2 regions of the Citrobacter sp. Igbk 17 genome follow, and region 2 is predicted to be linked to the other one. Evidence: predicted binding sites of a transcription regulator. Region 2 holds the regulator's gene; the other holds the start of a gene.
The links. The regulator LexA, encoded in region 2, represses DNA repair genes until DNA is damaged. The targets are predictions, from matches to a motif close to TNCTGTATGTACATACAGNA.
Positions count from the first base shown of each region.

Region 1: the regulator LexA is predicted to act here: its motif matches at 1,051-1,070, upstream of uvrB (excinuclease ABC subunit UvrB).

Region 1 covers NZ_JANEWI010000009.1:41,753-45,176, forward strand. Annotated here, with positions in the region: gene NNO08_RS07615 (ABC transporter ATP-binding protein) at 1-375, opposite strand, end outside; gene uvrB (excinuclease ABC subunit UvrB) at 1,144-3,165, shown strand.
Region 2 covers NZ_JANEWI010000022.1:63,128-66,551, forward strand. Annotated here, with positions in the region: gene dinF (MATE family efflux transporter DinF) at 1-1,086, opposite strand, end outside; gene lexA (transcriptional repressor LexA) at 1,208-1,816, opposite strand; gene NNO08_RS14285 (diacylglycerol kinase) at 1,926-2,294, opposite strand; gene plsB (glycerol-3-phosphate 1-O-acyltransferase PlsB) at 2,466-3,424, shown strand, end outside.

The DNA.
Region 1 (3,424 bases), on a different contig from region 2:
TGGGAAGAGGCGGTATATATCGCTGCTGTTCATCGTTTCGCTTTCTTCAACCGCCTGGCGCGCAATATGCAGATTTTCCTCGACTGTCAGCTGCGAAAAAATTCGTCTCTCTTGTGAAACAGAGTTAATACCCAGCGCAATGCGATTTGCCGCCGGGATCGGACTCAGATCGCACGGTGGCGCGCCTGCCTGATGCCAGACCATCGTACCGCTTTCGATAGGCAAATTGCCGATGATGCAATTGGCCAGCGTCGTTTTCCCCATCCCCGGAAGTCCCAGCACGCCGGTGCACTTGCCGGGCTGCAGGTCGAGATCCACATTCCATAGCGTGTGCTGGTTGCCGTAATAGTGATTCACTGCGCGAAGACTCAACATCGATTTTCTCCATCATGAAGTTATTCGCCCGACAGGCCGGGAAGCAGAAGAAAATTGCAAATCTCTTGCCAGAAAAGGGAAATACGCGAAAAACAGCGGGATAGCGTGATCCACCGGCAGCGATGTCTGGATTTTAACGATCCGGGTTAATTTTGCGCACACTGCCAGTGCCTGGTCGCGTCGGGATGGTGCAGGCAGGTAAATGGTGAAAATGCGAGCAAGATCTCGACCGTCTCCAGGGCTTCGTTGGCTGATAAATATAAAAAAATGCCGATAATTTTTTTTTATCCCACCCGAAAAGGGCAAGTCGGTGTTTTTGCCAGGCGGCAGTCAGCACGGGCTGGAGGCAGTTATCCACTATTCCTGTGGATAACCTTGTGTATTAGAGTTAGAAAACACAATGTAAGCGAGAGAAGACGCGGCCTGCGACTAAATTGATGCGAAAGACGGCTTGAGAGAATAGTCATTGAAATACAGAATGTTAGATAAAAGCAATGGCTGTCGCAGAAGCGTCATGCGTTGCCATAAAACTTTCATCTGCCGTCTTGACAAATGTTAAAAAAGTCATTGGTTTGGGGATAACACCTTTTTGCTGGTGTTTTATCTCGCCAGTGCCAAAATTTTAGCCTGCTATGGCGGGCTTTCTGATGGCGTAACAGAAATATTCTGGTGCGTTACTGTTTTTTCATCCAGTATATTTTACTGGCAAAATATACTGCTGCGAGTAAAATTACACTCCTGCCCGCCCATTGCTTCAGGTAGCTGCTCATGAGTAAACCGTTCAAACTGAATTCCGCTTTTAAACCCTCTGGCGATCAGCCTGAGGCGATTCGTCGCCTGGAAGAAGGGCTGGAGGATGGTCTGGCGCATCAGACGCTGCTCGGGGTGACGGGGTCGGGGAAGACATTCACTATCGCCAACGTGATTGCGGACTTACAGCGTCCGACGATGGTGTTGGCCCCTAACAAGACCCTCGCAGCCCAGTTGTACGGCGAGATGAAAGAGTTCTTCCCGGATAACGCGGTGGAATATTTCGTTTCCTACTACGACTATTATCAGCCGGAAGCTTATGTCCCGAGCTCTGATACTTTTATCGAGAAAGATGCGTCGGTAAACGAACACATTGAACAGATGCGTTTGTCGGCGACCAAAGCCCTGCTTGAACGGCGGGATGTGGTGGTGGTGGCCTCGGTTTCCGCGATCTACGGTCTGGGCGATCCGGATCTGTATCTGAAGATGATGTTGCACCTGACGGTGGGGATGATTATCGACCAGCGCGCGATCCTGCGCCGGCTTGCTGAGCTGCAATACACGCGTAACGATCAGGCATTCCAGCGCGGGACGTTCCGTGTGCGTGGTGAGGTGATCGACATCTTTCCGGCTGAATCTGACGATATCGCACTGCGCGTCGAGTTGTTTGATGAAGAAGTTGAGCGCTTGTCGCTGTTCGACCCGCTAACCGGGCAGGTTGAATCCACTATTTCGCGCTTCACCATTTACCCGAAAACCCACTACGTGACGCCGCGCGAACGTATTGTGCAGGCAATGGAAGAAATTAAAGTCGAGCTGGCGGAGCGCCGCAAAATCCTGCTGGCGAATAACAAGCTGGTGGAAGAACAGCGTTTAAGCCAGCGTACGCAGTTCGATCTGGAAATGATGAACGAGCTGGGTTACTGCTCGGGTATTGAAAACTATTCACGCTATCTGTCCGGACGCGGTCCGGGCGAGCCGCCGCCGACGCTGTTTGATTACCTGCCCGCCGATGGCTTGTTGGTGGTGGATGAATCCCACGTTACGATTCCGCAAATTGGTGGGATGTACCGCGGCGACCGGGCACGAAAAGAGACGCTGGTTGAATATGGATTCCGTCTGCCGTCGGCGCTGGATAACCGTCCGCTGAAGTTTGAAGAGTTCGAGGCGCTGGCACCGCAAACCATTTATGTTTCAGCGACGCCGGGCAATTATGAGCTGGAGAAATCCGGTGATGATGTGGTCGATCAGGTGGTGCGACCCACCGGGCTGCTGGACCCGGTCATTGAAGTTCGTCCGGTCGCGACGCAGGTTGATGACCTGCTGTCTGAGATCCGCATTCGCGCGGCGATTAACGAACGCGTGCTGGTGACGACACTCACGAAACGGATGGCGGAGGATCTCACCGAATATCTCGAAGAACACGGCGAGCGGGTACGCTATTTGCACTCCGACATTGATACCGTCGAACGCATGGAAATCATTCGTGATTTGCGCCTGGGCGAGTTTGACGTGCTGGTGGGTATCAACCTGTTACGAGAGGGTCTGGACATGCCAGAGGTCTCCCTGGTGGCGATTCTGGATGCAGACAAAGAAGGGTTCCTGCGTTCGGAACGATCGCTTATCCAGACCATCGGTCGAGCCGCGCGTAACATCAACGGTAAAGCGATTCTCTACGGCGATAAAATTACCGCATCGATGGCGAAGGCCATTGGTGAAACCGAACGTCGCCGCGAGAAGCAGCAACTGTATAACGAAGAGCACGGTATTACGCCACAAGGGCTGAACAAGAAAGTCGTTGATATTTTGGCGTTGGGGCAGAATATTGCGAAGACCAAAGCGAAGGGCAAAGGGAAGTCGCGTGCTGGGGCGAAATCCGAGGTGGTTGAGCTGGATATGACGCCGAAAGCGTTGCAGCAGAAGATTCACGAGTTAGAAGGTCAGATGATGCAGCATGCGCAGAACCTTGAGTTCGAAGAGGCCGCGCAGATCCGTGACCAGTTGCATCAGTTGCGCGAGTTGTTTATCGCGGCATCGTAAGTGTGTGCCGGATGCGGGATAAACCCCTTATCCGGCCTACATGCGCACCTGTAGGCCTTATAAGCGCAGCGCATCAGGCAGCGTTTGGTGCCGGATGGCAGAGCAGCGCGTTTTGTAGACCGGATAAGCGCAGCGCATCAGGCAGCGTTTGGTGCCGGATGGCAGAGCAGCGCGTTTTTGTATGCCGAATAAGCGCAGCGCATCAGGCAGCGTTTGGTGCCGGATGGCAGAGCAGCGCGTTTTTGTATGCCGAATAAGC
Region 2 (3,424 bases):
CAGCGGTAAAATCACCTGCCAGATGAGATAGCGATCGGCCAGAAGTTGGATCTGCGGCAATGAGGTCAATAGCGTAATGATCTGCTCGCCGAACAGGGCATAGACCAGGGAAAACAGGATCGCCACGATACCCGACTGCCGGCAAGCCGCCCGCCAGACATCCAGCAACTGGCTACCATCGCGTGCCCCATAGGCCTGGCCAGAGTGCGCTTCTACAGCATAGGCAAATCCGTCCAGCGCGTAGGCGGTAAACGTCAGCAGGGTCATCAGAACGGCATTAACCGCAATGATATCGCCCCCCAGACGCGCGCCCAGCACCGTGATAGCGCCAAAACAGAGTTGCAGCAGCAACGAGCGCAGCATGATGTCGCGGTTAAGCGCCAGTAAACGGCGGAAGTTGCCGCGCCACGCAAGCTTCAACATCGCCAGCGAAATTCCGCGTATATGCAGGACTTTACGTACCATCATCAGGCCGATCAGCAAAGTGGCATATTCGGCAATCACCGTCGCCAGCGCCGCGCCCTGCACGTTCATATGCAGGCCCATCACCAGCCACAAATCGAGCGCGATGTTAAGCACATTGCCAACAATCAGCAGGATAACCGGCGCGCGTGCATACTGGACGCCAAGCAGCCAGCCAAGCAGCACCAGATTTGCCAGCGAGGCGGGCGCGCTGAGCCAGCGGATTTCCAGGAACCTTCGGGCCTGCTCCAGCACCGCTTCACTACCTCCCACGATATGTAACGCCAGGCTGATAATCGGTGTACGAAACAGTGCGATAAGCAATCCGGCACCCAACGCCAGCATCAGCGGCTGAACCAGCGCGCGTGCCAGTGCCTGCGGATTTTTCGCGCCGAACGCCTGGGCTGTCAGACCGGTGGTACTCATGCGTAAAAACAGCAGCAGCATAAAGAGAAAACTGGTCGCTGTTGCGCCAACGGCAACGCCGCCAAGATAGACCGGGCTATCCAGATGACCAATCACCGCCGTGTCCACCAGCCCCAGCAGTGGAACAGTGATGTTGGAGAAAATCATCGGTAAGGCAAGGTGCCAAAGTGCTTTATCAGAGGAGGTAAAGAAAGGCATGGAAAGGAGCCTGAAAAGAAATTAACGCGTTTTTGTAGACCCGATAAGCGTAGCGTCATCGGGCAATTTGCCGGAGAGCGGCGTAAACGCCCTTTCCGGCCTACAGGAAATCAGCTGATCATTACAGCCATTCACCGTTACGAATCACGCCAACAGCCAACCCTTCAATAGTGAAGCTTTGCTCACGTAGATCAACAATAATTGGCTTAAACTCGCTGTTTTCTGGCAGAAGTTCAACCTTGTTGCCCTGCTTTTTCAGGCGCTTAACCGTGACTTCATCATCAATACGGGCAACAACGACCTGGCCGTTACGTACGTCCTGCGTTTTATGCACAGCCAGTAAATCGCCATCCATAATCCCGATATCTTTCATCGACATACCGCTGACGCGCAGCAGAAAATCGGCGTTCGGTTTGAACAGTGATGGGTCAACCTGGTAATGGCCTTCTATGTGCTGCTGTGCCAGAAGTGGCTCACCGGCCGCGACACGACCAACAAGCGGTAAGCCTTCCTCTTCTTCCTGCAGCAGACGAATACCACGCGATGCGCCAGAAACAATTTCCAGCACACCTTTCCGCGCCAGCGCTTTCAGGTGTTCTTCAGCCGCGTTTGGGGAACGGAACCCCAAACGCTGCGCGATCTCCGCACGCGTCGGTGGCATACCTGTCTGGCTGATGTGATCTCTAATGAGATCAAACACCTCTTGCTGCCTGGCCGTTAACGCTTTCATTCCGCCCCCTGGGTGTATATACAGTTATGCTGTGAGTATATACAGCTAAAGGCGAATTTGGAACCGCAAACTGCACAAAAAACAGGAGATTTATGAAGTTGTGGAATCTTTATCGCAAATGCGACCACAACAGGATGCCCCAGGTGATCAGAGCGACGAAAATAGAAAGCAATACCGCAGCCGATCCCATATCTTTCGCCCGGCCAGAAAGCTCGTGATACTCAGAACCAACTCGGTCGACAACCGCCTCAATGGCGCTGTTCAGAATTTCAACGATCATCACCAGCATCACCGAACCAATCAGCAGTACGCGGGTAATTGCGTCAACGTCCAGCCAGCAGGCAATGGCTACCCCCAACAGTACGGCAACGCTTTCCTGACGGAATGCCGCCTCATTGATCCATGCGGCGCGGAAACCTTTCCAGGAATAGCCTGCTGCTTTGATAATCCGGGTGAATCCAGTGGTATTATTGGCCATCAAAAGAACCTTTTTACATTATTAGCGTTAGTATTATTGTCTCGTTACCCTGTTTGTTTCAGGGCATAAGCAAAGCTGCGCGAAGTATGACGGGATACCACAGAAATTCACTAAACTTTCTGATATCCTTGCAGCGCATTTGCATTATTAACCAGAGGCTTTACATCGTTTATGTCCGGCTGGCCACGAATTTACTACAAATTACTGAATTTACCATTAAGCATCCTGGTAAAAAGCAAGTCTATCCCGGCGGAACCCGCCCCGGAATTGGGACTCGATACCTCTCGTCCCATTATGTACGTCTTACCGTACAACTCAAAAGCTGACTTGCTGACACTGCGTGCCCAATGTCTGGTGCACGACCTCCCCGATCCCCTGGAACCGCTGGAGATAGACGGGACTTTGCTGCCGCGCTACGTGTTTATACACGGCGGCCCGCGTGTATTCACCTATTACACGCCAAAAGAAGAGTCCATCAAGCTGTTCCATAACTATCTCGATCTGCATCGCAGCAACCCCGATTTGGATGTGCAGATGGTGCCGGTATCGGTGATGTTTGGCCGAGCCCCAGGGCGCGAGAAAGGCGAGGTCAACCCGCCACTGCGCATGCTGAATGGCGTGCAGAAATTCTTTGCCGTCTCCTGGCTGGGGCGCGACAGTTTTGTCCGCTTCTCACCTTCCGTCTCCCTGCGCCGCATGGCAGACGAACACGGCACAGATAAAACCATCGCACAGAAACTGGCACGCGTGGCGCGTATGCACTTTGCCCGCCAGCGCTTAGCCGCGGTTGGCCCTCGCCTCCCTGCCCGCCAGGATCTGTTTAATAAACTGCTGGCCTCAAAAGCCATCGCACGCGCGGTGGAAGATGAAGCACGCAGCAAAAAAATCTCCCATGAAAAGGCGCAGCAAAACGCTATCGCATTGATGGAAGAGATTGCCGCGAATTTCTCCTATGAGATGATCCGCCTGACGGACCGTATCCTGGGCTTTACCTGGAACCGTCTGTACCAGGGAATTAACGTTCACAATGCCGAGCGCGTACGCCAACTGGCGCACGACGGGCATGAAATCGTCTATGTGCCGTGCCACCGCAGCCATATGGACTACATGCTGCTGTCGTATGTTCTGTA